DNA from 4 places in the Anaerostipes caccae L1-92 genome. Region 4 is predicted to be linked to each of the others. Evidence: predicted binding sites of a transcription regulator. Region 4 holds the regulator's gene; each other region holds the start of a gene.
The links. Region 4 encodes Rex, which represses fermentation and respiration genes when NADH is low (regulators of the CRP and FNR family bind a similar motif). Its sites were predicted from a motif close to ATTGTTAANTANTTAACAAT; they were not measured.
Positions count from the first base shown of each region.

Region 1 (7,727 bases), 370 kb from region 4:
GTATCCGCATCCTCCGCAGTTATTGCCGGGAAGTTCTGCTCGGACTGCTACTTCTTTTTCATTGACCGGAACCTTAAACTTCTCAGAAGCGATTCCTAAAAGAATAGCAATGACCAAACCAATTCCTCCGACCACGACGGCCGCGAGAATAATTGCTGTAATATCCATTTATGCTACCTCCCTATATGATTCCTGAGAATCCAAAGAAAGCGATAGCCATCAGACCTGCCGTGACAAGAGTGATCGGCATTCCTTTGAAAGATTCCGGGATGTTGTTGTATTCTAGTTTCTCGCGGATACCGGCCAGGATCACGATGGCGATGGTAAATCCGACAGCCACTCCAAATCCGTTGACTACACTGGTAATAAAGTTGTAATCATACTGAACGTTATTCAATGCAACACCGAGCACCGCACAGTTGGTAGTGATCAGCGGAAGATATACGCCTAAAGACTCATAGAGAGCCGGCATAGATTTCTTTAAAAACATTTCCACGAACTGCACCAATGCCGCAATGACAAGAATAAATGCGATCGTCTGAAGATATTCCAGATGAAACGGCACGAGTATGCCAGCATAAACGAAATAGGTAACCGCTGAGGCGATCGTGATGACGAAAATAACCGCAGCGCCCATTCCGCCGGCGGTCTCTACCTTCTTGGATACACCAAGGAAAGGACAAAGGCCTAAGAACTGGCTCAATACTACGTTATTAACTAATGCCGCACCGATTGCGACTAATAATAAATTTGACATTGTTCATCCCCCCTATTTGTCGTCCACACTGTTATCAAAAAACCGGCTTCCGCAGGCACCGTTTCCGCAGCTTGCACAGTCGCCGCATCCGGAAGCCTGAGACTCTCCTGCTTTTTTCGGTTTCTTGTTTCTTACCTTATTCTGAACTGCAACAAGGCAGGCCAGGACAAAGAATGCTCCGGGAGCCAGGATAAAGATCGTGATCGGCTCATAAGCAGCCGGCATGATCTTTGCGCCAAAGATCGTACCTGCACCGAGGAGTTCACGGAAGGCTCCGATCACAGTCAGTGCAACAGTAAATCCAAGGCCCATTCCGACACCGTCGAAGAAAGAGAGCACTGCCCCGTTCTTAGATGCAAAGGATTCTGCGCGTCCCAGGATAATACAGTTTACTACGATCAAAGGAATGTAGATTCCAAGGCTTGCATTCAGTGACGGCACATATCCCTGCAAAAGGAACTGCACTACAGTTACGAGAGATGCAATAATGACAATATAGCCCGGAATACGGACTCTGTCAGGTATAATATTTCTCATGAGTCCAATGATCAGATTGGAAAACATTAAAACGGCCGTAGTGGAAAGTCCCATTCCTGCCCCGTTGATGGCGGATGTGGTTACCGCGAGGGTAGGACACATACCGAGCATTAAGACGAAAGTAGGATTTTCTTTGACAATACCGTTGATCAAACGTTCTATCGGATTACTTTTCATCTCAATTACCTCCTTTCAATGTATCCATTAAAGCAACACAGCTGTTGACTCCGCTTGTCACCGCACGGCTGGTGATCGTAGCGCCGCTGATGGCATCGACCTTTGCGTCGTCACTCTTGCCGGAACCGTCTTTTACGACTTCAAACTGCTTTGCTTTTTTATTGTTAAAGTTGCTCTTGAACTCCTCTTCTTTTGCCTTCATACCAAGGCCCGCAGTCTCATTGATCGTCAGAGTCTCATATCCGTTGACCGTACCGTCATTTTTGACGCCGACAGAGAGAGTGATATCTCCGCCGTATCCGTCAGGGTTTGTCACGGAGAATACATATCCAAGACCTTTTCCGTCCTTATCTACTGCTTTGGCAATCTCACTGACCGTATTCTGGCCCAGATTCTTTGCCTTTAAAGCTTTGTTTATCTCTTTTTTATCAAGTTTCACTGCCTCAAAACGGTCTGCGTCTTTGAACACAGCCTTGTATGCTTCCTGTTTTGTCTTTTCTTCCTGCTTTGCAATCGGATCTTTGGTCACGTTGTAAACGAATCCAAGGATCAGTCCGGCAGCCAGAGTGATGATAAATAATTTAATACAGTCATTTACTAAACTTTTATTCATTGTCTTTGCCTCCTTTTGCCTTCACAATTCCAAACGGAGTCGGAACCGTAATCTTTTCAATCAGAGGAACAACCAGGTTCGCAATGATAATAGAGTAAGAAACTCCCTCTGCCATCGGTCCGAACAGTCGGAAAATACCGGTCAGCAGTCCGCAGAGGACGCCGAAGATGATCTTTCCTCTGGAAGTGATCGGTGAAGTTACATAGTCCGTTGCCATGAAGATCGCACCGAGCATCAAACCGCCGGAAAAAATCTCAGACGCCATGTAAGTGAGATCGAAGCCATGTCCTCCAAAAAGCAGTACGAAGACAGCCACCGTCGCCACATAGATGCATGGGATCAGCGGTGAGATCACTTTCTTTAATACCAGGTAGGCTCCTCCCAGGAGGAGAAGGACGGCGGATGTCTCTCCGATCGTTCCGGGGATGAATCCTGTAAAGACACTTCCCAGGTCTACACTCTTTCCCGCCTTCAGCAGTGCAAGAGGAGTCGCAGTGGTGACACCGTCATATGTAAATGTTGTCATTCTTGCCGCGAAAGAGATCATCAGAAAGCAGCGGGCTCCCAATGCCGGGTTCATAAAATTCTGTCCCAGGCCGCCGAAAACCTGTTTTACGACAATGATGGCAAACAGGCCGCCCAGCACCGGCATCCAGAAAGGAACACCTGCCGGCAGGTTCAGTGCAAGCAGGAGTCCGGTCACAGCCGCGCTCAGATCGCTTACCGATACTTTTTGTTTCATTAACTTCTGATATATATACTCAGCAGCCACACAGGTGACAATGGAGACCGCAATGGTCACAGCCGCAGATGCACCGAAGATATAGATACCAAAAACTGTGGCCGGGAGTAATGCAAGGATTACATCCAGCATAATGCTTTGTGTTGAGCTTTTGTCCCTTACGTGCGGGTTTGCTGAAACACGATATAATGTTTCGTTCATATGTACCTCTCCTTTACTTCTTTCTACGATTTGCCAAGACCTGTTTGCGTCCTGTCTTCATTGACTGTGCCAGGTTTCTCTTCGCCGGACAGATAAAAGAACAGCATCCGCATTCCACACACTCATCGCCATGGAGAGCTTCAAATGCTTCAAAGTTATTGTTATCTGCCAGTACGGACAGTCTTGCCGGCATTAACTTCTGAGGACAGACGCTGACACAGCGCCCGCAGTTGATACAGTTGCTCGGCTCTACGGCAGACACCGGGTCCTTTGTAAATGCCAGCAGAGAAGAAAATGTTTTGACTGCCGGAACATCAGTAGTAAACATAGCCATTCCCATCATCGGACCTCCGGAGATCACCTTTTCAGGCTGCCCCTTAAATCCGCCGGCTGCTTCGATCAGCTCGCTGACATTCGTTCCGGTGCGCACTAAAAGATTCTTCGGACTTTCTATGGCGTCTCCTGTCACTGTCACAACACGCTGAAATAAAGGTTTCCCTTCTTTTACTGCGTCCTTCACAGCAACAATTGTTGCCACGTTGTCCACAATACATCCTGCATCTGCCGGAAGCATGCTGGAATTGATGGCTCTTCCCGTTGTCGCATAGATCAGGGAACGCTCTGCTCCCTGCGGATATTTTGTCTTCAGCTCCGCAACCGAAATCCTAGCATCCCCTTTGACACAATCGCTGACTTTTGCAATGGCATCTTTTTTATTATCTTCCACTGCGATGATCCCTTTTGCTTTCGGGAATAAGTCCAGAACAATGTTCAGCCCTTCCACGAGGACTTCCGGAGTCTCCATCATGATCCTGTAATCTCCGGTTATGTAAGGCTCACACTCCGCACCATTGACAATGATGTACTCGATGGCACCCGGATCTTTCGGAGCCAGCTTCACATGAGTAGGGAAACCTGCCCCTCCGAGTCCGACGATTCCTGCGTCTTTGATCGCAGCGAGAACCTCGTCTCTGGTCATATCCTGATACGGCTTTGCCTGAAACTCCGCTTCTTTGAATTCTCCGTCGTTTTCTATTACAATCGCATTTACTTTTGCTCCGGCGGGAGTCACTCTCGGCTCAATCGCTTTCACCGTACCCGAAACAGAGCTGTAAATATTGGCTGACACAAAACCGCCTGCCTCTGCAACCTTCTGTCCCGCCAGTACCTGATCACCTTTTTGTACGATCGGTTTCGCAGGTGCCCCGATGTGCTGGCCCACAGGTAAAACAACATCTCCTTTCGGCAGATATTCGGTGATCGGGGAATTTTTTGCGTATTCTTTCCCGTCATCCGGATGAACTCCGCCGCTAAATGTAAACAATGCCATTTTTAAGCCTTCCTTTCTCTTTTCTTAAATTTCCATATCTTTAATGATAAATTGTTTAGCATGCAAAATCAACTTTCGACATTTTTTTCACAAACGAAATCCCACAAAATAACATACATCTCACTAAAATCTTTTCATTCTTTCACTTTATTCAACTTTTTGCACAGAAAAAGAAACAATGCCGGGTTCTATATGTGAATTAATTGTCAATCTAAAAGGAGTCCCCGATCCTGAGAACTCCCTCTTTGAAGTTTTATCTAATGCCTGATCTGTCCATTGCCATAAATAATAAATTTGGTAGTCGTCAGTGCATCGAGTCCCATAGGTCCCCTTGCGTGAATCTTTTGAGTGCTGATTCCGATCTCTGCACCAAAGCCGAACTCGAATCCGTCTGTGAACCTCGTGGAAGCATTCACATAGACCGCAGCCGCGTCGATCTTCTCCAGAAACTCCTGGGCATGAGAATAGGAATCTGTGATGATCGCCTCGGAATGTTTTGTGTTGTAGCGGTTGATATGTTCTACCGCCTCATCAAAGCTGTCCACAACCTTTATCGAGATAACAGCATCCAGATATTCCGTGCCCCAGTCTTCTTCCGCCGCTTTCATCACCCGGTCACTGACTGCCATGACTCTCTCGTCTCCTCTGACCTGCACTCCCTTTTGGAGCAGAGCCTCTACGATGGCCGGAAGATGGGTCTGTACAACATCTTTATGTATGACCAGAGACTCACATGTATTGCAGGTTCCGAGCCTTTGAGTCTTTGCGTTGACCACGATGTCGACAGCCATTTTTGGATCTGCATACTGATCGATGTAAGTGTGGCAGTTTCCGGTTCCCGTCTCAATCACGGGAACTGTGCTGTTTTTCACGACGCTCCGGATCAGTCCGGCTCCTCCTCTTGGAATAAGGACATCAATATATTCCGTCATCTGCATCATCTTTGTGGCAGTTTCACGGCTGGTATCTTCCAGGAGCTGGATGCTGAATACCGGCATCTTTTTCTTGTCTAAAGATTCCTGGAGAACTTTCGCAATCGCGAGATTGGAGTGAATGGCATCGCTTCCGCCGCGGAGCAGACAGGCGTTTCCTGTTTTAAAGCAGAGAGCAAACGCATCCGCAGTAACATTGGGCCGGGATTCATAGATGATTCCTACAACACCCAGAGGAACGACTTTCTTTCCGATCAGCAGTCCGCTTTTATTGGGCTTCATCTCAGTGACTGCCCCAATGGGATCTTCCAGATCCGCCACCTGTCTGAGTCCTTCTGCCATGCCTTCGATCCTGTCTACCGTCAGAGTCAGCCGGTCCACCAGTGCCTCTGACATCCCGCGCTCCATGGCAGCTTTCACGTCTTTCACATTCTCCGAAAGAATATAATTCTGATTTGTCACAAGCTGGTCTGCCGCTTCCCTGAGCAGCTCGTTTTTGTCATTCATGGATGCCTGCGCCAGAACGACCGACGCTTCTTTTGCCTGTCTTCCTAATTGTTCTAACATAACAACCTCCCTGCTATTTTATCTCAATGCTTTCCCTTTGGCTTCAGCGGAGTCACGCTTCCGTCCTCATTCTTTATGCTGATATGATTCAGCTGGCCGCGCAGATTTGCCCGGACAGACTGTATATATTCTTCTCGAAGCTTCTTCTGCTCCTTCTTTTCCTTCTCTGAAAGCCCGACGGACTTTTCCAGATGATATAATTCATTGATTCTTCTGATCTTGTCTTCGTTCATACTATTCCTTTCCAGTCTGAATTATGAGTTTAAATACGGACATTCCGTAAGATATTTCCGAAAATTAAAATGTTCTCTTTTATGGGCCAAGAAAAGCGTTCCGATCTCCCTGCCCCCTATAATCCTGTTTAAATCATTTAAATCTCTGCTGTTTGCTATGACCATATCGGCCCCGCAGTCTGTTACGATGTTTGCAGCCGCGATCTTTGTGGCCATGCCTCCGGTTCCTACCTTCGTCACAGCTCCTTTTGCCATATTTTCGATCTCTTCCGTGATCACGGGTACTTCTGAAATAAGTTTTGCTCTTTTATTTCTATGCGGGTCGTCTGTATATAATCCGTCGATATCTGTAAGAAGGATCAAAAGATCCCCTTCTACTACCGCAGTGACCACCGCAGATAAAGTGTCATTGTCTCCGAACTCAATCTCTTCCGTGGAGACGGTGTCGTTTTCGTTCACGATAGGAATAATGCCCAGACTCAGCAGCTGGTTAAATGTATTTCTCGCATTGAACCTGCGCATATCGTTCAGCATCGTCTCTTTTGTGATAAGGATCTGGGCTGAACCCTGATTGTACTCTGCAAACAGCTTTTGATAGATCATCATCAGCTGTCCCTGCCCCACGGCAGAGCAGGCCTGCTTCATCGGCAGGGATTCCGGGCGTTCCTTGAGTCCCAGTGCTTTAAACCCGACCCCGATGGCTCCGGACGATACTAAGATCACATCTTTTCCGCTGTTGTGAATGTCTGTCAGGACACGGACCAGCTTTTCAAGCCGGAATAAATTTAGCTGTCCTGTCTTCGGATGGATTAGGGAAGAAGTCCCTACTTTTACTACGATCCGCTTCTTATCTTTTAGTTTTTCTCTGTTTTCCATAATGCTGAAGTCCTGTCCTATTCCCGCTGATCCCCGGTCAGCGCAGTTTATGATTATTGTAGCCTCTTTCTCAAAAAAAATCAATGCATTATCACCGAAAAATCGACATCGTTAAAAACCCAGAAGAATCTGATGAAATCAGAATTCTTCTGGGTTTATCCTTAAACCTCAAGAAGGATTACCGTTTTGCTTTCCAGTGATGCTTTCACGTCGATGATTCTTTGATTACTGCTTCCCCGGAATCTTAAATTTAAATCCTTTTTTTCTTCCACAAAAGGTCCGTCCACTAAAACATCCAGATATTGAAGTACCTTAGGATCAAACTCCATGATCTCTTCAAACAGATAAGAAGAATACATCCAGATATTTTTTTCCGGACAGCGCTCTTTGAGCTTCCTCAGCAGTTCCCTGACCGGACGCCGGTTTTCAGGTTCCATGGGCTCTCCTCCGAGAATCGTTGCCCCGGCTATATGCTCTCCTGCGGTCAGTGTTAAGAATTCTTCTTCCGCCTGTTCATTCCATTCATGGCCGCCTTCAAAATCCCATGTCTCCGGATTAAAACAGCCCTTACACTTCCTCGTGCACCCCTGGACAAACAGGGAGGTCCTGATGCCGGTCCCGTTTGAAATGTCGGTCTTTCTGATCTGTGCGTACCGCATTTAGTTCACCTCTTGCACCTGATTATCCAAGTGGACAAACCGTTCTCCGATCTCCTGGGTACGCCCCTTGTTCCAGAAATTATCTCCCAGATATCCGCAGGTC
Region 1 covers NZ_AP023027.1:1,645,247-1,652,973, reverse strand. The annotation lists gene ANCC_RS08115 (RnfABCDGE type electron transport complex subunit B) at 1-168, opposite strand, end outside; gene rsxA (electron transport complex subunit RsxA) at 182-757, opposite strand; gene rsxE (electron transport complex subunit RsxE) at 770-1,471, opposite strand; gene ANCC_RS08100 (RnfABCDGE type electron transport complex subunit G) at 1,473-2,084, opposite strand; gene ANCC_RS08095 (RnfABCDGE type electron transport complex subunit D) at 2,077-3,027, opposite strand; gene rsxC (electron transport complex subunit RsxC) at 3,041-4,357, opposite strand; gene ANCC_RS08085 (glutamate-5-semialdehyde dehydrogenase) at 4,615-5,856, opposite strand; gene ANCC_RS08080 (DUF896 domain-containing protein) at 5,880-6,089, opposite strand; gene proB (glutamate 5-kinase) at 6,111-6,965, opposite strand; gene nrdG (anaerobic ribonucleoside-triphosphate reductase activating protein) at 7,127-7,624, opposite strand; gene nrdD (anaerobic ribonucleoside-triphosphate reductase) at 7,625-7,727, opposite strand, start outside.
Region 1: rsxC (electron transport complex subunit RsxC) is a predicted target of Rex. The motif match lies at 4,549-4,568, and genes of this name have one in related genera.

Region 2 (7,727 bases), 620 kb from region 4:
AGGGGAATAGAATAATGGTGAAAAAAAGATGGATGGCAATCGTTCTTATGGCAGTGCTCATTTGGAATATGGCAGGAACAAATTTAGAAACCCGAACGGCCTATGCAGCGTCTAAACAGACAATATGGCAAAAAAAGTTCAGTCAGTACCGGTATAACAAGTCAGTAAACCAGCTGATTTTTGTGAAATACAAAAAGAAATCAAAAGCAACTGTCTATATGTATCAAAAAAGAGATCATAAATGGAAGCGCATTTTGAAATGTAAAGGTTATGTAGGGAAAAAAGGAATCCACAAGAAGAGGGAAGGAGATCTGAAGACACCTTCCGGCACTTTTGGATTCACAGGTGCTTTTGGGATCAAAAAAAATCCGGGTGCAAAGATGAATTATACCAGAGTCAATAAGTACCTCTACTGGTGCGGGGATAAAAAATATTATAATCGGCTGATAGACGTGAGAAAAAAGAAGCACCGCTGCCGCGGAGAGCATCTGATTGACTATAAACCACATTATTATTATGGAATGTTTCTTAATTATAATCCAAAACATAAATATAAAAAAGGATCTGCAATATTTCTCCACTGTAAAGGAAAGAAGCCGTACACGGCAGGATGTATTGCAGTAAGCCGGAAGAACATGAAGAAGATCATAAAAAATGCGGAATCTGGGGCAAGGATCTGCATTTACCGAAAATAAAACTGAAAGTTACCAGGAGGAAAGACAAATGGAATATGAAGGAATGGTGTACAGACCGCCCAGTGAGGCATACAGTCTGATCATACAAGTGACCATCGGATGCAGCCAGAATGACTGTATCTTCTGTAATATGTACAAAGAAAAAAGATTCAGGATGAGGCCGCTTCAGGATGTTCTGGCCGATTTCAGGGAGGCAAGAGAGTACTACAATTCAATCGGAAAGATTTTTCTCGCAGACGGAGATGCCCTGATTTGTAAAAATGAATATCTGAACGAGATTCTTAAATATATTCGTGAAGAAATTCCGGAATGCCGGCAGGTCACCTGCTATGCTTCCCCTAAGAGTGTCATGATTAAAACAAAGGAGGAACTTCGGGAACTGAGAGAAAACGGCCTGGATATGGTATACATGGGCCTGGAATCGGGAAATGCCCAGGTGCTTAAGTTCATGAAAAAGGGAGCCACGCCGGATGAGATGATACAGTCTGCATCCAAGATAAAACAGGCGGGTATCCGGCTGTCAGTGACGGCTATTTCGGGGCTGGGAGGAAAAAAGCTGTGGATGGAGCATGCGGTTGATACAGGGAAAGTTTTTTCTGCAATGAAACCGGATTATATAGGCCTGCTGACATTGATGATAGAACCCGGACTTCCGCTGGAAGAAAAGATCAGAAGCGGAGAGTTTGAACTGATCACTCCCTATGATAATCTGAAAGAGACAAAATTGATGCTGGAACATATGGACTGTCCGGGATGTATCTTCCGGTCCAACCATGCGTCCAATTATGTCAATTTGAGAGGAACCTTGAATGAAGACAGGGATAAAATGATCGCGAAGCTAGATGAGGCGATACAGGGCAATCTGCATTTGAAAGAAGAATGGATGAGAGGATTTTAAATTCTTCAGTGACAGAAAAAAGAAGGAAAGTGTAATTACATGTACATTTTCCTTCTTTTTTTATATTAAAGCTCAATAAATTCCGGTGACTGGTTCTGGAAAACGGTATAGAACCGGAAGCCGAGAGAAGTGAGGAGTTCCCGGAGCTTTGGAAAGTCGTATGCCATATGCTCCGGACAGTGTCCGTCAGAGCCGATCGTCAGAATCTCTCCCCCCAGTTCCAAATAGCGTTTGAGAATATCTGGATGGGGGTTCGGATATCCAAGACCATACTTATATCCGCCGGTGTTGACCTCGATCCCTTTTCCGTCTTCTATGATGGTTTTTAAAATTTCTTCGATCAAATCGGCGTAATCCTGATAGATAAACTGATAGTTTTTATCGGGACAATAGCGCACGGCATAGTCCAGATGACCATATACGCAGTAGTCATGATAGACTTTGACATTCTGGAGTATCACCTCTAAATATCTTAAAAGACCTTTTTTTCCAGGATATGTTTCAAAATATATAGGTTCATATGGATCCATTTGGTCAACAATATGAGTAGAACCGATGATGAAATCAAAATCATCAGAGCGGGCAAAATCCCGGCATTTGTCATAAGTTGTCGGCATCAGTCCGATTTCGGCGCCGAATAAAATCTTTATCCGGTCATTGTATTTGTCTTTTAATGATAATAATTCAGATTTATATGAGGGTAGATCCACCAGAAAATCAAAATTTTCTTTATTTTCAGGATAACCGTAATCCTGATGTTCTGTAAAACAGATTTTGGTGAGACCAAGGTCTATGGCTTTTAAGATCATGGATTCCATTGAAGCCTGTGAGTCAGAAGAGTGACTGGTATGTAAATGAAAGTCTGAATGAATCATGGCGTCTCCTTTATATTTAAAAATATGATTGGTTTTAATCTTATTATATATAATTATTAAAAAAAATACATGAAAATCAGATAAGTTACAAAAGTTTTACTTTAAATGAACAATTACCTTATGTTAAACTAAAGATGTTTAATACAGGAGGAAAAAAAATGAGTACATTAGATCATCTGGGGAACCTGTTTGCCTTTGCCGGCGGATTAGGTATGTTTCTCTATGGAATGAATGTGATGGCGGACGGACTGCAGAAGACTGCCGGCAATAAGATGCGGCAGCTGCTGGGATATCTGACCAACAACCGCTTCTTAGGAGTTTTAGTGGGAGCTTTGGTCACTGCCATCATCCAGAGCAGTTCGGCAACTACCGTTATGGTCGTAGGTTTTGTGAATGCAGGCATCATGAACCTTACCCAGGCAGCAGGCGTTATTATGGGTGCGAACGTCGGAACTACGATCACCGCATGGCTTGTATCGGCAAATGAATGGGCAGGGGCGCTGAAACCTGAATTTTTTGCACCGCTGATTTTAGCCATCGGAGCATTTATTGTAACTTTTTCAAATAAACAAAAGTTAAACCAGAAGGCAGAGATTGCCGTAGGTTTCGGTGTTCTCTTCATCGGACTCTCTTTTATGTCCAGTTCCATCGGGGTATATCAGAGCAGCCCTATTTTCGCAAAGGCTTTTGAAGTTCTCGGGGGGAATCCTATTTTAGGAATTCTTGTAGGAGCTGTCGTTACAGCGATCATTCAGAGTTCTTCCGCATCCGTGGGTATTCTCCAGACACTTGCCATGAAGGGCATTGTAAACTGGCGCTCCGCCGTTTTTATTACGCTGGGGCAGAATATCGGTACATGTATCACGGCTCTTTTATCCAGTGCGGGAGCAAATAAAACCGCAAAAAGGGCGGCGGTGATCCATTTATCTTTTAACATCATCGGAGCTGCTATCTATGGAATTATCATGACCATTTTCTTCGGCGTGTTTGACCATTTGGCCATGCAGCATATTTCGAGTACGGAGATCTCTATTTTCCATTCTATCTTCAATGTATCAGTTACCGTACTGCTGTTCCCGTTCGCCAATGTATTGGTGAAACTGTCAGGACTGATTATCCATGAAGAGCCGGAAGATGAGGAAGACGAGGAAGTAGAAGAGATGGTGCTGCGCCACCTGGATCCGCGTATCTTAGAAACTCCTTCTTTTGCGGTGGAAAACGCAGTCAAAGAAGTAGTGCGCATGGGTGACATCGTTCTGAAGAATATGAAGCGTGTTACAAAGGAAGCTATGAATCCGCAGCCGAGTGAGAAACAGCTGGACAAGGTGTTCAGGGATGAAAAGGTCATCAATCATTTAGAAACTATGATCACCGGATATCTTGTGAAGATCAGCAATCTGGCGCTGACGGAGAAACAGAGTAAAATTGTCACGGATTTATTCTACACTATATCGGATATTGAAAGAGCGGGAGATCACGTAGAGAATATTGCTGAATTTATGCAGACGAAGCATGACGACAAAATTGCATTTTCTGATCTGGCAAAGGACGAATTGCACAAAATGACGGCACAGGTCATTAAAACATTTGATTATGCCATCAGAGCGATTGAGAAAGATGATGTGGAAATTGCAAAACAGGCCATTCAGGGAGAGGAAGAAGTAGACAGAATAGAAAAACAGTACCGGAAACAGCATATTAAACGGCTGGAACGGGAATCCTGCCTGCCGGAGGCTGGTGTGATCTATATTGATATGATGACAAGTCTGGAGCGTATTTCTGACTATGCAGACAATATTGCCAATTATATCATTGATGAGAATGAGAAATAAAGCTTTTGGTAATCTTGTACAAAGATATGATTTTGTATACATGAGAGAAATGCTAAAATAGACTTGATATTTTTGGACATATTGTTTAAAATAAAAAGGAAGTTTGTCAATAGATTGACAATTGACAGACAACATTAAATTATTCATTCAAGACTTAGGAGGAATTGAGATGGCAGTAAAAGTAGCGATTAATGGATTTGGACGTATTGGACGTCTTGCATTCAGACAGATGTTCGGAGCTGAAGGTTATGAAGTTGTAGCAATCAACGATTTAACAAATCCTAAGATGTTAGCACACTTATTAAAGTATGATTCTGCACAGGGAAGATACGCATTAGGCGACAAAGTAGAAGCAAAAGAATCTTCTATCGTAGTAGACGGAAAAGAAATCGAAATCTATGCAGAAGCAGACGCAACAAAACTTCCTTGGGGAGAATTAGACGTAGACGTTGTATTAGAATGTACAGGATTCTACACATCTAAAGACAAAGCATCTGCACACGTTCAGGCAGGAGCTAAAAAGGTTGTTATTTCTGCACCGGCTGGAAACGATCTTCCAACTATCGTATACAATGTAAACCATGATACACTGACAAAAGAAGATACAGTCATCTCAGCAGCTTCTTGTACAACAAACTGCTTAGCACCTATGGCTGATGCACTTAACAAGTATGCAGCAATCCAGTCTGGTATCATGTTAACAGTACATGCTTACACAGGAGATCAGATGACTCTTGACGGACCTCAGAGAAAAGGTGACTTAAGAAGAGCACGTGCAGCTGCAGTGAACATCGTTCCTAACTCTACAGGAGCTGCAAAAGCTATCGGATTAGTTATTCCGGAATTAAACGGAAAATTAATCGGATCTGCTCAGCGTGTACCGGTTCCTACAGGATCTACAACACTTTTAACAGCAGTTGTTAAAGGTGACAATGTAACTGTAGAAGGAATCAACGCAGCTATGAAAGCAGCAGCTACAGAGTCTTTCGGATATACAGAAGAAGAATTAGTATCTTCTGACATCATCGGAATCAAATATGGTTCATTATTCGATGCAACTCAGACAATGGTTACTGAAGTTGGTGACGGATTATACGAAGTTCAGGTTGTTTCTTGGTATGACAATGAAAACTCTTACACAAGCCAGATGGTAAGAACAATCAAATACTTTGCAGAATTAGCATAATTATCAGCACTGTGGATGCGGACAAGCTTCGCGATTCAGTGCAGTTATAAAGACTCAAACGGGTCCGGTCTTTTTGGACCGGACCCGTTTCTTGTATTTTAAGAAAGCGATCCGACAGGATAGGCATTCGATTTAATCCTATAAGAAATCCCAGGAGGAAAGAACATGTTAAACAAAAAATCAGTAGATGATATCAACGTAAAAGGAAAGAAAGTCTTAGTGCGCTGTGACTTCAACGTTCCGCTTCAGGACGGGAAGATCACAGATGAAAACCGTTTGGTTGCGGCCCTTCCTACATTAAAGAAGTTAATCGCAGACGGCGGAAAACTCATTCTCTGCTCTCATTTAGGAAAGCCGAAAGGAGAGCCAAAACCGGAATTATCTCTTGCACCGGTAGCAGCACGTTTGAGTGAGTTATTAGGTCAGGAAGTAAAGTTTGCAGCAGACGATAACGTTGTAGGACCGAATGCGAAAGCAGCGGCAGATGCAATGCAGGACGGAGATGTCATTTTACTCCAGAATACACGTTACAGAGCAGAAGAGACAAAGAATGGGGAAGAATTCAGCAAAGAACTTGCAGGCCTCTGCGATGTATTTGTAAATGATGCTTTTGGAACTGCTCACAGAGCTCACTGTTCTAACGTGGGAGTTACACAGTTCGTAGACACTGCAGTTGTAGGATACTTAATGCAGAAAGAGATCGATTTCTTAGGAAATGCAGTCAACAATCCGGAACGCCCTATGGTAGCGATTTTAGGAGGAGCCAAGGTTTCCTCTAAAATTTCTGTTATCAACAATCTTTTAGACAAGGTTGATACACTGATCATTGGCGGCGGTATGGCTTATACATTCATGAAAGCATTGGGAGAAGAAGTCGGAGATTCCTTACTGGAAGCTGACTACTTAGACTATGCAAAAGAAATGATGGATAAAGCAAAAGAAAAAGGTGTGAACCTGCTGATCCCTGTTGATACCGTAGTTGCTGATGACTTCTCCAATGACGCCAACATCAAGACCGTAGAGAGAGGCGGAATTGAAGCAGGATGGCAGGGACTTGACATCGGACCGAAGACAAGAGCATTATTTGCGGATGCCTTAAAAGATGCAAAGACAGTTGTATGGAACGGACCTATGGGATGTTTCGAGATGCCGAACTTTGCGGCAGGAACTGTGGCAGTTGCAGAGGCACTGGCTGAGATTGATGCTACAACGATCATCGGCGGAGGAGATTCCGCAGCAGCAGTAAACCAGCTTGGTTTCGGTGATAAGATGACACATATTTCCACAGGCGGCGGAGCATCTCTGGAATTCCTGGAAGGAAAAGAATTACCGGGTGTTGCAGCGGCAAATGATAAATAAGCTTTTTAACTATCAAGGAAAGTAATCGGAGGGTATACCATTATGCGTAAAACAATCGTAGCAGGAAACTGGAAAATGAACAAAACACCTAGCGAGACAGTAGCTTTAGTAAATGAATTAAAGCCATTGGTAGCGAGTGAAACATCTGATGTAGTATTCTGCGTACCGGCAATCTGTATTCCGGCAGCGATCGAAGCTGCAAAAGGAAGCAACATCAACATCGGTGCTGAGAACATGTACTATGAAGAGAGCGGTGCTTACACAGGAGAGATCGCTCCAAACATGCTGACGGACTTAGGTGTAAAATATGTCATCATCGGACATTCAGAGAGAAGAGAATATTTCGCTGAGACAGATGAGACGGTTAATAAAAAAGTTTTAAAAGCTTTTGAACACGGAATCACTCCGATCGTTTGCTGCGGAGAAACTCTTGCTCAGAGAGAACAGGGCGTAACCATTGACTTTGTTCGCCAGCAGATCAAGATTGCATTCCAGGGTGTGACTGCAGATCAGGCAAAGACTGCTGTTATCGCTTACGAGCCAATCTGGGCAATCGGTACAGGAAAAGTTGCAACAACAGAGCAGGCTCAGGAAGTTTGTAAAGCGATCCGTGAGTGTATCGCAGAAGTGTATGATCAGGCTACTGCTGACGCCATCCGCATCCAGTACGGCGGTTCAGTGTCTGCTGCAAGCGCACCGGAATTATTCGCACAGGACGACATCGACGGAGGATTAGTCGGAGGAGCTTCTTTAAAACCGGACTTTGGTAAGATCGTAAATTATAAGTAGAGAGATAAAGCTGCTGCAGAAATTATTTGCAGCAGCTTTTTGCTTTAAATTGGTTTAGAGAAAAGGGGAGTAAGATTATGAAAAAGAGATATA
Region 2 covers NZ_AP023027.1:1,394,156-1,401,882, forward strand. The annotation lists gene ANCC_RS06820 (L,D-transpeptidase family protein) at 15-695, shown strand; gene ANCC_RS06825 (radical SAM protein) at 724-1,593, shown strand; gene ANCC_RS06830 (histidinol-phosphatase HisJ family protein) at 1,659-2,468, opposite strand; gene ANCC_RS06835 (Na/Pi cotransporter family protein) at 2,627-4,300, shown strand; gene gap (type I glyceraldehyde-3-phosphate dehydrogenase) at 4,470-5,486, shown strand; gene ANCC_RS06845 (phosphoglycerate kinase) at 5,652-6,845, shown strand; gene tpiA (triose-phosphate isomerase) at 6,885-7,634, shown strand; gene ANCC_RS06855 (glycoside hydrolase family protein) at 7,712-7,727, shown strand, end outside.
Region 2: gap (type I glyceraldehyde-3-phosphate dehydrogenase) is a predicted target of Rex. The motif match lies at 4,403-4,422, and genes of this name have one in related genera.

Region 3 (7,727 bases), 1.7 Mb from region 4:
TCAGTACGACAAACAGTGCGATAATAAAATTTTTGCCTGCAAGACCCATGCCCTGCCCGAGGGAAAGCAGACAGCTGGTGGCTACGATCAATCCCACACAGACGGATACCGCACTTCCGAGTCCCAATTTTTTTGTTCTCTCCATACATATCACTCCTTTTCATAAAAGAAAGGCGTCCGCCGGATATATCTCCGGTGAACGCCTTTGTTCCCATCTCTCTTATTTACTTTGTTTCCTGCTGATGGGTTACAGCTTACTCTCTTTCTCTTCATATGAATTGTAAAAATCGGAACTCTTTAATTCTTTTCTTCAAAACGGACCAGTCCGATATAATATCTGGCCGAGTCATCCAGCAAGACTTTCACAGGGATCTCTTCCCGTTCCCCGCAGTTGGACCAGATCAAAATCTCCCGTTCCTCATCATATCCTGTGATGGTCACCCAGTGCCAGTTATCTTCCCTGAATTCCTTTCTGGAATGCCTCCAGATCAGCAGCGCCACAGGGTGTCCGTGATACAGCCCTTCCCTGATAAATTCCAGGCATCCCTGCTTATCTCTGGGCAGAAACATACTTTTAGCCTTCAGCTCTTTCCCTCTGCCGGATGCAAAGCTTAAAAAGTCCTTCTTAAATTTTCCGATCAGCGGATAGCCCATGAAACCGGGCGTCATATACTGATACATGCCCTCCATGAGTTCTAGATATGATTCATAGGGTATGGACTCTGAGTTTTCTACTTCTTGCGAAAATAAGCCTTCACAGACGGCGATATTCGTGCCGGTGACGCTTCCGCATCCCGCACGCCGCTGGAACGTGCCCGGGAACCATTCCTGGTTGCCGCCGTAAGCCAAATATTTTCCGTCTCTATATATTTTAGGACACTTTAATTCCATTTCATATCACTCCTTTTCCCATTATAATATCTTTTTTTGTCAAGATATACAACCCTTGCAGCATAGACTATGTAAAAAGCCCCAGGTGTGTGTTATGAAACAATTATCAAAGAAGCAGCTTTTAAAACTCTGCATCATTTTTCCCATTTTAGTCAGTCTGCTCTCCAGACTCCTGACACCCCGGATGGATGAGGTCTTCCGTCAGCTGAATAAGCCTCCATTCGTTCCTGCCCCGTGGATCTTTTCCGTCGTATGGCTGATCCTCGATATTTTACTCGGTCTGAGCCTTTACACCCTGCTGACCTCGGACGTCACAGAACAGGAGAAAAAACAGGGAATCAAACTTTTTCTCGCCGTGTCCTTCTTTCTGTTCTTCTGGCCCATCATTTTCTTTGAATACGGGCTGGTTTTTTTCTCTTTTGTCTGGATCCTGGCTCTGAACCTGCTCAATGTACTGATGTTCTATGTATTCCGAAAGTACAGCAAAAAATCTGCTTTACTTCTGATCCCGTACATTATCTGGTGCCTGTTTGCGGCGCTGTTAAACCTTGGATTCCTGATCGTCAACTAAAACTTTGTCTCCCGCCGGATAAATACATACTTGGATTCCGAAGACAGGGAAGGTTCAAACTCATATCCGTCCCAGTCAAACTCTTTGATATCCTCCGGCCGGTCTATCCTGTTCTTTACAATATGGCGGATCATCTGACCTCTGGCCATCTTGGCCCATGCCACGATGGTCCGGAGCTTTCCGTTTCTCATGGTGAGAAACTCCACATCCACAAAACGGTCCGGCCCATCCAGATATTTTCTCACGGTTTTGGCATACTCTTCAGAAGCCAGATTCAGGATCAGATCCTGTTCCTTATAAAGTTCCTTATAAATCGCATCTCCCCAAAATTGATACAGACCCTGTCCTGCTGTTTTTACTTTGCAGCCCATCTCCAGACGGTACGGATGAATCGCATCCAAAGGTTTCAGCACCCCATACAGTCCACTTAAGATTCTCACATGCCTCTGGGCATATTTCATATCCCATCCGGTAAAATCTCCTGCGCCCACGTTCTGGAATACAAGGCCGTCATAAGTCATGAGAGCAGCACTGCCGTCCCCGTTCTCAAAATTTTGTATATCTAAAAAAGCCTGAAGGGCGATCTTTTCATTTACCTTCATCAAAGATTCGATCTCCCACGGCTTCAGTTTTTTCAATTCTTCATAAATCTGTCCTGTCTTTTCTGAAAACACAGGATGTGTCAGCCTTCGCTGTTTTTCTTTCCTGACTTTCATGTTTTTTGCAGGTGAAATAATCGCTATCATGGTACTTCCTTGTGTTATAATGGGTTTCATGAAAGGCGGTGCATCATGAAACAATTTCTGCTTACGGTTTCTTTATCTATATTCCTGATATCATTTTCGGTCATATTTACACTGAATTTCCGGCCTCTTTACTACGCCGATATAAAACTTCTTCATATCAGCCGGGAATCCGGACTCTCTGAACAACAGATCAGAGAAAACTATGACCGGCTCATTGACTATAATTCAGTATTTTATAAAAAAGACCTGAAGTTTCCATCTCTTCCCATGTCTGAGGAAGGAAAGATTCACTTTCAGGATGTGAAGCGTATTTTCTCCGGTCTTCAATACGCCTGTATCATCTCATTTATCATAATCCCTGCAGGCCTTTTATGGAAGCGGGAAAAAAAGGATTTCCGTTTCTTAAAAAGGGCATCCGTCTCTGCCGCCGTGCTTCCGCTCCTTCTGGGAGTTCTCGTCTGGGCGGCCGGATGGGACAAGTCCTTCGTGACATTTCACGAGCTGGCCTTCTCCAATGATTACTGGATCTTCGATGAGGCTTTCGACCCTGTCATCACCATCCTGCCGGATGCCTTCTTTCTTCACTGCGCCCTTTTGATGGCCGCAGTCCTTATTCTGTTATGTGCCGTCTGCTTCCTCACAGGAAGACATCTGTGCCGCAGACAGGAATCTTAATAGTATCTTCCCAGTGCGTCCGCCGCAATGATCGCCGCATATACGTCCTCCGGTGTCACTTCAAACGGCATGTTGCCGAGAGTGTCGTCCGGAGAGCATGCGAGGCGTGCTACTTCCATGATCTGTTCTTCTTTTACTTCCTTGATTCCCAAATCTGCAAGGGTAGTCGGGAGTTCTGCTTCCTGACAGAATCCGAGGACTTCCTGAATCTCATCCTGATCCGCCCCTTCCAGAACCAGCTGTACCAGCGTTCCGAAGGCTACTTTTTCTCCGTGGTATAATTCATGGGTTTCCGGAATTGCTGTCAAGCCGTTATGGATGGCATGTGCCCCTGCCAGACCGCCGCTCTCAAATCCGATTCCTGAAAGATAAGTATTTGCCTCTATGATATGTTCTACTGCCTTCGTGCAGATATTTTCACGGACAGCAAGTTTCGCGTCAATCCCCTCATCAATCAAAGTTTCATAGCAAAGTTCAGCCAGGGCCATGGCCGCGCGTGTGATCTTTCCTCCCACACAGTTGGATGCGTCAGACTGCTGACAGGCTCTCGCTTCAAAGTAAGTTGCCAGAGCATCTCCCATACCGGCTACTAAAAGGCGTTCCGGAGCTTTGCTGACAATATCGGTGTCCACCAGCACCATGTTCGGGCTTGCCGGCAGAAACAGGTACTTTTCAAATACACCGTCATCCGTATAGATCACAGACAGTGCACTGCACGGCGCATCGGTAGATGCAATGGTCGGCACAATGATGACTGGCTTTTTCATGTAATAAGCCACTGCCTTTGCGGTATCATGGATCTTTCCTCCGCCGATTCCCACGATGACTTCGCTTCCTGCCTTTTCACACATGTCCATGACACGATTGATCTCTGTCATACAGCACTCGCCGTTAAAAGCTTCATATGTAATCTTGGCATCTTTTTGTCCTTTTGCGATGAAAGGCTCCACTCTTTTTCTTCCTGACGGACTTGTCAGAACAAAAAGGTTGGTTCCGTAGTTTTCCGCATATGTACAAAGGTTTTCCATCTCACCTTTTCCCTGGATATAACGGCTTGGACTTGCAATGATACTTGCCATAGTAATTTCCTCCTTGAATCCTTTGATTCTTATGAATCATTTGAAAAGTTAACCAGCGTCAATACATTTACTATACCATGAAGTTCCTTTCAAAATCCACCGTTGAATGTTAAAACTTTGTCACACAGACTGCTGATATGCTTTTGATTTTTTGGTCTTCCTATGTTATAATGATTTTTAACATAATTGTTACAATTATATTACGTCTTTTTTACAAAGGAAGGTTTCATGCTGAACAATAAAAAGATAAAAACAAAATCCATCAAAAATGCCGTTAAAAAAGCAAAACATCAGCCTAAATATATCCGAGCAGTATTTGAACGGGTCACCCTGCGCCTTGCTTTTCTTGCCCTCCTTGGAAGCATACTCTTTTCTGGGTTCCGTTTTTATCAGGGCCGGCAGCAAAATGTGAATGCCGCAAATGAAGTCAAACAGCAGTCTGATCATAAAAAAGCTTCCGCACAGACAAAGAAGGAGTCAAAGCAGTGGTATGACTACCGTGCGGTTGCACATGCTCTTGGAGAGATCGATGGTAAGGAGTATACGAACTCCAAAGATGCGTTTTTAAATTCCTATCAAAATGGTTTCAGGGTTTTTGAAGCTGACCTGATGCAGACTACGGATCATGTCATGGTCGCAAGGCATTATTGGGGAAAAGACCTGAGTGATCCGAAGAGCAAGGGCGGCAAACCTGTTTCCTATGCAAAGTTTAAAAATATTAAGCTGTACGGCAAATACACTTCTGTCTCATTGAAAGAACTCTTTGAACTGATGGACAAATATCCCGATACATATATTATAACAGACACCAAAGACAGTGATGCCGCAGCCGCAAAAAATGATTTCTCTGTCATTGTAAAGACAGCAAAAGAAATGAAGAAAGAATACCTTCTGGACCGGTTAATCGTACAGATTTACAATCAGCCAATGTATCACGCCATAAAACAGGTTCATCCGTTCCGTCACTTCCTTTATACCACTTATCAGCAGACGGATGTGGCGTTCAGCAAAATGATCAGGTTCTGCACTTCCAACGGCATTGAAGCTGTCACTGTCCCTGTGAGCAGTGTCAATGATTACCGGATGAAGCTTCTAAGTGACGCAGGCCTGTATTCTTTCACACATACTGTCAACAGTGTATATGAAGCCAAAGAATATATGAAACTCGGTGTCTACGGGGTTTATACAGATTTTCTGACAAATGCCGAGGTAGAAAAATGTTCTTTTTCTCTGAAGACAAAAGATTTCTTTGATAAACTTCAAAACGGCAAATAATCCTGCAAAAAGGACTGGCGCACTTTTTCCGTGTGCCAGTCCTTTCATTTCGTTTACGTAAATTCTTACAGCAAAGATTTATAGATTGCAATAATATCTTCTAAACTTGCATCCTTTGGATTTCCAGGTGCACACGCATCTGCGGCCGCTGACTCTGAAAGGAACTGAATGTCCTCTTCTTTGACGATTTCTTTCAGATCCTGTGGAATTCCCACATCGATGGAGAGCTGTCTCACCGCGTCCACGGCAGCCTTCCTATATTCTTCCTGACTCATATCTTCTGTGCCTTCCACACCCATGGCCTTGGCGATGTACTTATATTTATCCCCTGTGGCATCAGCGTTGTATTCCATGACAGCCGGAAGAAGAATGGCATTTGCAACACCGTGCGGTGTATCATAGACTGCTCCCAGTGAATGAGCCATGGAGTGTACGATTCCCAGTCCTACATTTGAGAATCCCATTCCTGCCACATACTGTCCGAGAGCCATTCCCTCTCTGCCCTCTTCTGTATTTTCCACTGCACCCCGCAGATTCTGTGCGATCAGTTCAATCGCTTTCAGATGAAACATGTCTGTCATTTCCCATGCATCTTTTGTAGTATATCCTTCGATCGCATGGGTAAGGGCATCCATTCCGGTTGCGGCAGTCAGGCCCTTCGGCATAGAGGACATCATATCCGGATCGATGACGGCAATGACCGGGATATCATGGGTGTCTACACAGACGAATTTGCGTCTCTTTTCCACATCTGTGATGACATAGTTGATCGTAACCTCAGCTGCGGTTCCCGCGGTCGTCGGAACTGCGATGATTGGAACAGACGGATTCTTAGTTGGCGCCACGCCTTCCAGACTCCGCACATCTTCAAATTCCGGATTTGCAATGATGATTCCGACAGCCTTGGAAGTATCCATAGACGATCCGCCTCCAATGGCGATCAGATAATCTGCACCTGACTCCTTAAATGCAGCCACACCTGTCTGAACGTTTTCGATCGTAGGATTTGGTTTAATGTTGGAGTAAACCTCATATTCGCATCCCGCCTCATCCAACACGTCTGTTACTTTCTTTGTAACGCCGAACTTTACCAGGTCAGGGTCCGAACAGATGAATGCCTTTTTGAAGCCTCTTGCTCCGACTTCTGCTGCGATTTCCCGGACCGCACCTTTTCCGTGATAGGACGTTTCATTCAATACAATACGCTTTGCCATAACAACCTCCTTGAGATACCTTTAATTTATCGTGATTCTTTCATTATCAGTTTACCTCCGGGCGGAACAGGCGGACAAGTGACACATTTCCCATAATGTCAAAAAAGTGACACTTCCCTAAAAGTGTTACTTTTTAAAGTCATTCAAAAGTTCTGCAAGTTCCGGAGGCAGAGCCCTGACCAGAAGCTCTGCCATGTCTTCCGTGCTCCGCTTCATTCCGCCGGTTACCCACTGAACCGTCATGGCGATCGATCCCCGGCAGTACATTTCCAGAAGGAATTTGATATCCGGCGGGATCTCTTTCTGATATTTCTTTTTTATAATATCCTTGTAAAATTCATAGATAAAATCAAAATCATGCTGGAGCAGTGAGTTATGATCCTCTGATTTAAAGGCCGCCGTGAAGAAGCAGCGCTCTCCTTTGATAAATTCAAACTTCTTGATCAGTCCTTCCCTGAGTGTAAGGCTCACACCCATCTGCCGGAAAGATACGATGGCAAGTTTATCAAAATACCAGTTGATCAAATCATACTTGTCCTTAAAATTCCTGTAAAATGTCTGTCTTGTCACATCACACCGCTCTACGATCTGTTTTACCGTGATCCGGTCCACAGGCGTAAAAACCATCAGTTCCCTGACGGCACCTGCCAGTTTGTATTTTGTTTTTTCCGATGCATCCATGAAACTCACCTCATTTGTCCGCCAGTGCTTCCCTCAAAAAAACTCAGCTGTGTAATGACGCAGGACTCGGCTTTTCTTTCCGTTATCTTATCGAACTGATCCGTCTTTCCGCATAGCATCAGAGCCTCCGGCCGGTACTGTGCCGCAGTTTGATTTACAAATTCTCTGCTGTGGCCGGCATAACAGTACAGACAGCCTGCCGGACAGGTATCATAACTTCCGATATCAATACTCTCTGCGCATCCACACTCCGGCCTTTGATTTTTATCTTTATCCACAGAAATTTTCATTCCAATAAGTTTTTCCACAAGTCCTCTGTCAATACAGCTGCCCGGTCTGATGCCGAAGCCGGTAAGGTCATAGTGCTCCGCACAGGTCACCGCAGTCATACCATGATTTTCCGCGGAGGTCCCTGCTCTCTGAGCAAATTGAAAGACTTCTTCTTCGGTGGGCCGGCGAATTCCCTCCTGTGTCATCCGTCTGCTTATCTTCCGGTACATATCTAAAAAACTGATCACCGCCTGTTTTGTATATCCCTCCAGGGCTTCTGCCATGGATTCAAACGTATGAATATGCCATTCTATAGAATAATCTT
Region 3 covers NZ_AP023027.1:168,245-175,971, reverse strand. The annotation lists gene ANCC_RS00930 (APC family permease) at 1-145, opposite strand, end outside; gene ANCC_RS00925 (hypothetical protein) at 298-891, opposite strand; gene ANCC_RS00920 (TspO/MBR family protein) at 986-1,462, shown strand; gene yaaA (peroxide stress protein YaaA) at 1,459-2,208, opposite strand; gene ANCC_RS00910 (TIGR01906 family membrane protein) at 2,254-2,883, shown strand; gene ANCC_RS00905 (glycerol dehydrogenase) at 2,880-3,962, opposite strand; gene ANCC_RS00900 (phosphatidylinositol-specific phospholipase C/glycerophosphodiester phosphodiesterase family protein) at 4,191-5,237, shown strand; gene fucO (lactaldehyde reductase) at 5,303-6,451, opposite strand; gene ANCC_RS00890 (TetR/AcrR family transcriptional regulator) at 6,578-7,132, opposite strand; gene ANCC_RS00885 (DUF1848 domain-containing protein) at 7,138-7,727, opposite strand, start outside.
Region 3: ANCC_RS00905 (glycerol dehydrogenase) is a predicted target of Rex. The motif match lies at 4,068-4,087, and genes of this name have one in related genera.

Region 4 (7,727 bases):
TACTCTTGGAACTCTTTTTCCGATCCCGCAGACAAATTCATAGTTAAAGGAACCGGCCAGATCTGCCGCCTCTTCCACCGAAATGTTTTTATCTCCCTCTGTCCCTACCAGGGTAACCCGGTCCATGACGCTGACTCCTTCAATATCGGTCACGTCCACCATGAACTGATCCATGCAGATCCTTCCTATGATCGGCGCATACTGTCCCCGGATTATGACCCTTCCCCTGGAAGACAAGGCCCTCGGATAGCCGTCAGCGTAACCTACCGGTATCGTCGCGATTCTGGTCTTTCTGTCCGTAACGAACGTGGAGCCATAGCTGACTCCTTCTCCCGGCCCCACTTCTTTTACATGGATCACATGACTGATCAGGGAAAGTGCCGGCTTTAAATCAATGGCTGACTTATCCACTTCCTCGGAGGGATACAGCCCATAGGTGATGATGCCGGAACGGACCATATCCATACGACATTCACGGAGGTCCATAATGGCTGCGCTGTTGGAGACGTGCTTGACCGGGATCTCGATCCCTTTTTCCTCAATCTTTGAGACAAACTGATCAAACAGTTCCTTCTGGTATCTGGCCGATGTCTTGTCCTCCTCGTCCGCACATGCAAAGTGCGTAAAAATTCCCTGAATTTTAATATTAGGAAGTTTTTGAATACGCTGTACCTGCCCGACCGATTCCTCCGTGGGCTTAAAACCAATCCGGTTCATTCCGGTATCCACTTTGATATGTATCCTGGCTTCCTTCTTCATTGTAACTGCAAATTTAGAGATCGCCTCCGCCATCTCATAAGAAAATACCGTCTGTTCAATTTCATGCTGGATCAATGAAGCATACTGATATTCCGAAGTATATCCGAGAATTAGGATCGGTTTTGTGATTCCCTGTTTTCTCAGAGCGATCCCTTCCTCAATGATCGCCACCGCAAAACCGTCGACGCCGATCTTATTCAATGCCTTCGCCACCGGGACCGCCCCGTGTCCGTAGCCATCGGCTTTGATCACCGGCATAATCTTTGTATCCGGCCCCACAAGTTTTTTTATCTCACTGATATTATGGCAGACCGCATCCAGATCAATGGCTGCGTATACCCTATAATACTGATTCATCGCTGATTCCTCCTAAAATACTGCTGATTGACTCAATGATGTCTGATGCCAGCATGCTGTTGTGTCCAGAAATTTCTGCGGCATGGTCTCCTGCAAGCCCATGGATATAGACACCAAGGGCGGCAGCCTCAGAACATTCCATGCCTCTCCCTAGGAGGCTTGCGATCATGCCGCTTAAGACATCGCCGCTCCCCCCTGTGGCCATTCCGTTGTTTCCGCTGCTGTTATAATAAACAGGCCGGCTGCCTGACACTACAAGCGTTGCCGCATCTTTCAGCACAACAGTGGCGCGGAATCTGTCCGAAAGCTTCTGTCCCGCATCCGTCAGAGTTTCTTTCACCTGCTCTGCGGATATTCCAAGGAGCCTTGCAGCTTCCAGAAGATGCGGTGTGAAAACGCACCCTCCCGGATGATCGATCTCCATTCCATAACGGCTGACCGTATTCAGGCCGTCCGCATCCAGCAAAAGAGGCTTCGTTCCGCGCTGTAAAACTTCTTCTAATAATTCTTTGGTCCGCTCTGAGACTCCCATTCCGGGTCCGAATAAGATACAGTCACACCATTCGAGGGCATCTTTTACATCCTCATATGTCCCGAACAGCACTTCCGGAAGCATGGACTGCAGAATCGGACGGTTGGCTTCGCAGGAGATCACCTTTACCAGTCCGCTGCCCATGCGCAGGGCACTCTTTGCCGAAAAATAAGCAGCCCCAGACATCGTCTCATTTCCTGCTATGATCAGGACTTTTCCATAGGTGCCCTTGTGAGAATCCGCAAAACGGCCCGGAAGTCTTTCTAAATCTTTCCTATCGTATGTGAAGCCCCCTGCATGTTTCTTCAAAACAGAATCAAAGAAACCGATCTTTTCTACATACAGCCGGCCCGCATATTCTTTTCCCGGATAGAGCAGATGTCCTGCCTTGGGACCGCCGAAGGTCACCGTAGCGTCTGATTTTACGGCGCATCCGAGGACTTTTCCCGTATCCCCGCTGATTCCGGAGGGAATATCGACTGACATGACTTTAGCTCCGCTTCCATTAATCCTTTCCACAGCAGTACGGTATGTCCCCGATACCTCTCTGGAAAGGCCTACGCCAAACAGTCCTTCCAAAATCCAGTCATAATCCTCATAATCTATCTCTTCTTTTTGCTCATATCCAAGCCGTGCAAGGATATCGTACTGCGTCTTTAAGTCTGCGGATGCCTGAGACAGATCCCCTACGACTGTAAAATCCACTGAATACCCTTCTTCCAGAAGGATTCTGGCCGCAGCCAGCGCATCTCCCCCGTTATTTCCGCATCCTGCCACAGAAAGTATCCTGTTATTTTTTCTGACTGTTTCCATGAGCCTTCGGGCAATTTTTTCGCTGGCCCTCTCCATCAGCACCAGGCCAGGAATCCCTATCTTCTGTATGGTCTCCTTATCAACATCCTGCATTTCCTGATTTTTTAAAACATATTTCATAGACACTCTCCTATGACAAAAGCCTGTGCCAGCCCCCCTGTGTTCGTAACCGACACATGAAATTTCGTAATCTTCCTATCTGATGCCATTTTTTCGGCTCTGCCTGTGAGTTTCACATAAGGTGCTCCTTTTGAATTCCGAAACACTCCGATCTCATAGGGCTCCAATCCGAAGAAGCCGGTTCCAAATACCTTGGAAACGGCTTCTTTAACTGCAAAATTACCAGCAAGAGTCGTACTGTTTAAACCTGCGCATGCCAGTTCCTCTTCTGAAAAAATCCGGCTCAGGCGGTTCTTTCTCTCCACCATCTTCTGTACCCGCCCGATTTCTATCAGGTCAGTTCCTATACCGACAATCATGGCGTTCCTCCCGTCTTTACTCCGCGCCTTCGCTGTCTTCCCTGCTGTGAATATTGTAAGTCAGCGTCATGAGGCTTTCTGCCAAATGGACATTCTCCACGGTCACACTGTCCGGCAGCGTGAGATCCACAGGGGCAAAGTTCCAAAATCCTTTGATGCCCCACGATACAAGATCTTTGGCAATCTTCGGCGCCTGGTCCTGCGGAAGCGTGAGGGCTGCAATCTTGATCTCATGATTCTTTATAAACTCTTCCATATCGTCAATATCGTGCACTTCCACTCCGTGCACCGTGATGCCGATCAGCTTCGGATTCACATCGAACAGCGCAATCACCTGAAAACCAATGCTGTTATTGTTAAAATCCTGATAATTGGCCAATGCCTGCCCCAGATTGCCGGCACCGACGATGATCATCTGATTGCTTTTGTCAAGTCCCAGAATCTTTCCGATCTCCACGTAAAGATTTTCTACATTGTAGCCGTATCCCTGCTGCCCGAAACCTCCAAAATTATTCAGGTCCTGCCGGATCTGGGATGCAGTTACTTTCATCCTCTCGCTCAGCTCTTTGGATGAGATCCTCGTAATATTTTTTGCTTTCAAAGCCCCCAAATAACGGTAATATCTAGGTAATCTCTTTATAACTGCCGGTGATATATTCTTATCCATTGATGACATTATTACCCTCCCACTTATTTTATTAACTACTCAAATTAAATAAATTATATAAGATTGTCTAATATCTGTCAAACTTTTCAGTGCGTTTTTTCAGAAATTATGTTATGCTTATAAAGAATTTTTACAGCTTAGAAATTTTGAAGGAGTGCACTATGGTTTTATCTTGTCAGAATATACATAAAACATTTGTCGACCAGGAAGTCCTGAAAGGAATTTCCTTTCATATCAATGAAAAGGACCGGCTTGCCGTCATCGGCTTAAACGGTGCCGGAAAGTCCACCCTGCTCAAGATCATCATGGATCAGATGACACCCGATGACGGGGAGATCCACAAAAAGAAGGACGCCGATATCGGCTATCTCGCACAGCATCAGGACCATACTTCTTCCCGCACCATTTATGAAGAGCTTTTGACCATAAAACAGGATGTGATCGAACTGGACAAAAAACTCCGCTCTCTGGAGCATATGATGAAGCATTTAAGCGGCACAGAGCTCGAAGAAAAGATGGAGGAATACACCAGGGCCACTCATTTATTTGAACAGAAAAACGGTTTTGCTTATAAAAGTGAGATCACAGGAATCTTAAAAGGACTCGGGTTTCAAGAGGAAGACTTTCAAAAAAAAATCGAGACTCTGTCCGGAGGACAAAAGACAAGGGTCGCTCTCGGAAAACTCCTGCTGATGAAGCCAGAGATCCTTCTCCTGGATGAGCCTACCAACCATTTGGATGTAGATTCGATCCAGTGGCTGGAAACCTATTTAAGCCACTATGAGGGCGCTGTCATCCTGGTCTCCCATGACCGGTATTTCCTGGACAAGATCGTCAACAAAGTCATGGAGATTGAGTCGGGGCACGCGATGCTCTTTGACGGCAACTACACTTCTTTTATTAAAAAAAGGGATCAGGTAAAGGCAATCCGCTTGAAGGAGTACGAAAACCAGCAGCAGGAGATCCGTCACCAGAAGGCGGTCATTGAAAAACTAAAACAATTTAACCGGGAAAAATCCATCCGCCGGGCAGAGAGCCGTGAAAAGATGCTGAACAAAATTGATGTGATCGAAAAGCCTGTGGAAGTCGACGGAAAAATGCGCTTTGCCATCGAACCGTCGGTGATCAGCGGAAACGATGTCTTAACGGTGGAACATCTGGAAAAAAGTTTCGGGCCGCATATGCTGTTTTCCGATATAAATTTTGAAATATTCCGCGGTGAGCGCGTGGCATTGATCGGCGCCAACGGAACCGGCAAGACTACGATGTTAAAAATCATCTGCAAACAAATGGCCAAAAACAAAGGACTGATTAAGCTCGGTTCCCAAGTTTCCATCGGATATTACGATCAGGCACAGGACAACCTGCATCCGGATAAGACAATCTTCGAGGAGATATCTGATTCCTTTCCGGAACTGACCAACACAAAAATCAGAAATACACTGGCTGCTTTCCTTTTTAAAGGAGAAGATGTCTTTAAACTTGTTTCTTCCTTAAGCGGCGGTGAAAAGGGACGGGTATCTCTTGCGAAACTTATGCTTTCCCATGCCAATTTTCTGATTCTTGATGAGCCTACCAACCACCTGGACATTCACTCCAAAGAAATCCTGGAATCCGCCCTGTCCCAGTACACAGGCACGGTTCTTTACGTGTCTCACGACCGCTATTTTATCAACAAGACAGCCACAAGAATTTTGGAACTCTCTTCGAAAGACGGTCTGCACTCTTATCCGGGCGACTACCAGCACTATCTTATCGAAAAGGAGAAGGAAGGCACGAAAAAGGTACAGAACGCTGAAACTGAGTCTGTATCCGATACGAAGCTGAGCTGGCAGAAGCAAAAGGAAGAAGACGCAAAGCGTCGGAAAAGAGAAAACCGCCTGAAAAAAATAGAACAGGAAATCGAGGAACTGGAAGCGGAAAGCACAAAGCTTGACGAAGAAATGTGCCTGCCGGAGAACGCAGTCAACACAAAGAAGCTGCTGGAACTCTCCGCTGCCAAAGTCCGGAATGAGGAACATCTGGAAACCCTTTATGAAGAATGGGAGACCCTGTCAGAAGAAACCGAGTAAAAATGCCATGGTATTTTTACAAAAATTTGTTATAATAGACTAAGTACCATTTTTAGGAGGTTACAAAATGAAATTAATATCGTTTGCTGTGCCGTGTTATAATTCCCAGGAATATATGAGACACTGCATAGATACATTGCTGACCGGAGGAGACAAAGTTGAGATCCTCATCATAGACGATGGTTCCACGGACAATACCGGCATGATCGCCGATGAATATGAAAACAAATATCCCGGTATCTGCCGGGCGATCCATCAAAAGAACAAAGGCCACGGCGGTGCGGTAAACACTGGTATTGCTCATGCCAAAGGGATTTATTTTAAGGTGGTGGACAGTGACGACTGGGTAAACGAACATGCCTATGAGGAAATCTTCAATCAATTAGAGACCTTTTACCGCCAGGGAACCATTATAGACATGTTTATGTCAAACTATGTCTATGAGAAACAGGGTGTGAAGAGAAAAACCGTGATTCATTACCGCCATACGATCCCGGTTGAACAGATTTTTACCTGGGATGATGTAAAGCGATTTCCTCTGAGTCAGTACATTCTCATGCATTCCGTCATTTACCGTACTTCTCTTCTCCATGAGTGCCGTCTGTGCCTGCCGGAACATACTTTTTATGTAGACAACCTTTACGTTTTCAAACCGCTTCCATATGTGAAGACGATTTACTATCTGGATGTAAATTTTTACCGCTACTTCATCGGAAGGGACGATCAGTCTGTCAATGAAGCCAATATGATCAAACGGATCGACCAGCAGTTTTTTGTCACCAAAGCCATGATCGATTATATGAGCAGCTTTGAGCTGGTAAACAAGCCGTTATACCGCTACATGAAACACTATCTGAGCATCATCATGACGGTATCATCTGTCATTGCCATCAAATCCGGCATACCGGAGCATCTTCAGATGAAGAAGGAACTCTGGAAGTACCTGAAATCGAAAAACACAAAACTATACCGTCAGATCCGGGGATCTCTTGTTGGAAATGCCGTCAACCTCCCGGGCTACGGAGGCCGGAAAGTTGTCATCGCAGCTTACAAAGCAGCACGGAAGTTTATTGGATTTAATTAAATCAATCGAAAAATGACATTGGAAACCATCAAACCAATGTCATTTTTTATTCTGTAAGAACATTGGTACATGGAACACAAAACCCTCCACTATATCACCATACTTCTGATCTGTGTTATTCTAAAGCTATGAATGGAGGTTTTTACATGAAAACTTATAAAACATCTGAGGTTGCAAAACTCATAGGAATTCATCCCAATACTGTCCGGCTGTACGAAGAAGCGGGGCTGATCCCAAAACCAAAACGGCAGAACAATGGATACCGTATTTTTACCGATCTCCATATCGAACAGTTCCGGCTGGCCCGTCTGGCTTTTCAAATGGAGGTTCTGCAGAACGGGCTGAGGAAAAAGGCTGTTCAGATCGTAAAAACATCGGCATCCTGTGATTTTTCCAGGGCTCTGGTACTGGCAGAAGAATACCTGGCACAGATCAGAAAGGAACACGCCAATGCCGAAGAGGCAGTTGAAATCGTAACAGAAATTTTAGCCGGCGGATCACAGGAGCATACCCATCCCATGAAACGCAGGGAAGTCTCCCGGTATCTCGGCATTTCTATGGATGCTCTGAGAAATTGGGAAATGAACGGCCTTTTGACTGTAAAACGCAGGCAGAATGGATACCGCATATATACGAGTCAGGATATACAGAGGCTCAAAATTATTCGCTCCTTGAGGTGTGCAAATTATTCTTTGGAATCCATTCTGCGTCTGCTTGGGCACCTGTCAAAAAATCCCGGGATTGATATCAAAGAAGTTTTGGATACTCCCAATAAAGATGACGAAATTATTGCGGTGTGCGACAAACTGATTACTTCTCTGCTCACAGCCGAGAATAATGCCTTGGAAATGATATACAGACTGAAAAGAATGAAAAAACAATTTTCTTAAACCCTCCACTTTACCACCAATGTTTCCGTTGGTGGTATTCTTTTTTTACAATAAAACAAGGAGGTATCCTTCAT
Region 4 covers NZ_AP023027.1:2,015,896-2,023,622, forward strand. The annotation lists gene alr (alanine racemase) at 1-1,116, opposite strand, end outside; gene ANCC_RS09925 (bifunctional ADP-dependent NAD(P)H-hydrate dehydratase/NAD(P)H-hydrate epimerase) at 1,100-2,581, opposite strand; gene acpS (holo-ACP synthase) at 2,578-2,940, opposite strand; gene ANCC_RS09935 (redox-sensing transcriptional repressor Rex) at 2,957-3,616, opposite strand; gene ANCC_RS09940 (ABC-F family ATP-binding cassette domain-containing protein) at 3,769-5,679, shown strand; gene ANCC_RS09945 (glycosyltransferase family 2 protein) at 5,747-6,763, shown strand; gene ANCC_RS09950 (MerR family transcriptional regulator) at 6,910-7,653, shown strand; gene ANCC_RS09955 (ABC transporter ATP-binding protein) at 7,726-7,727, shown strand, end outside.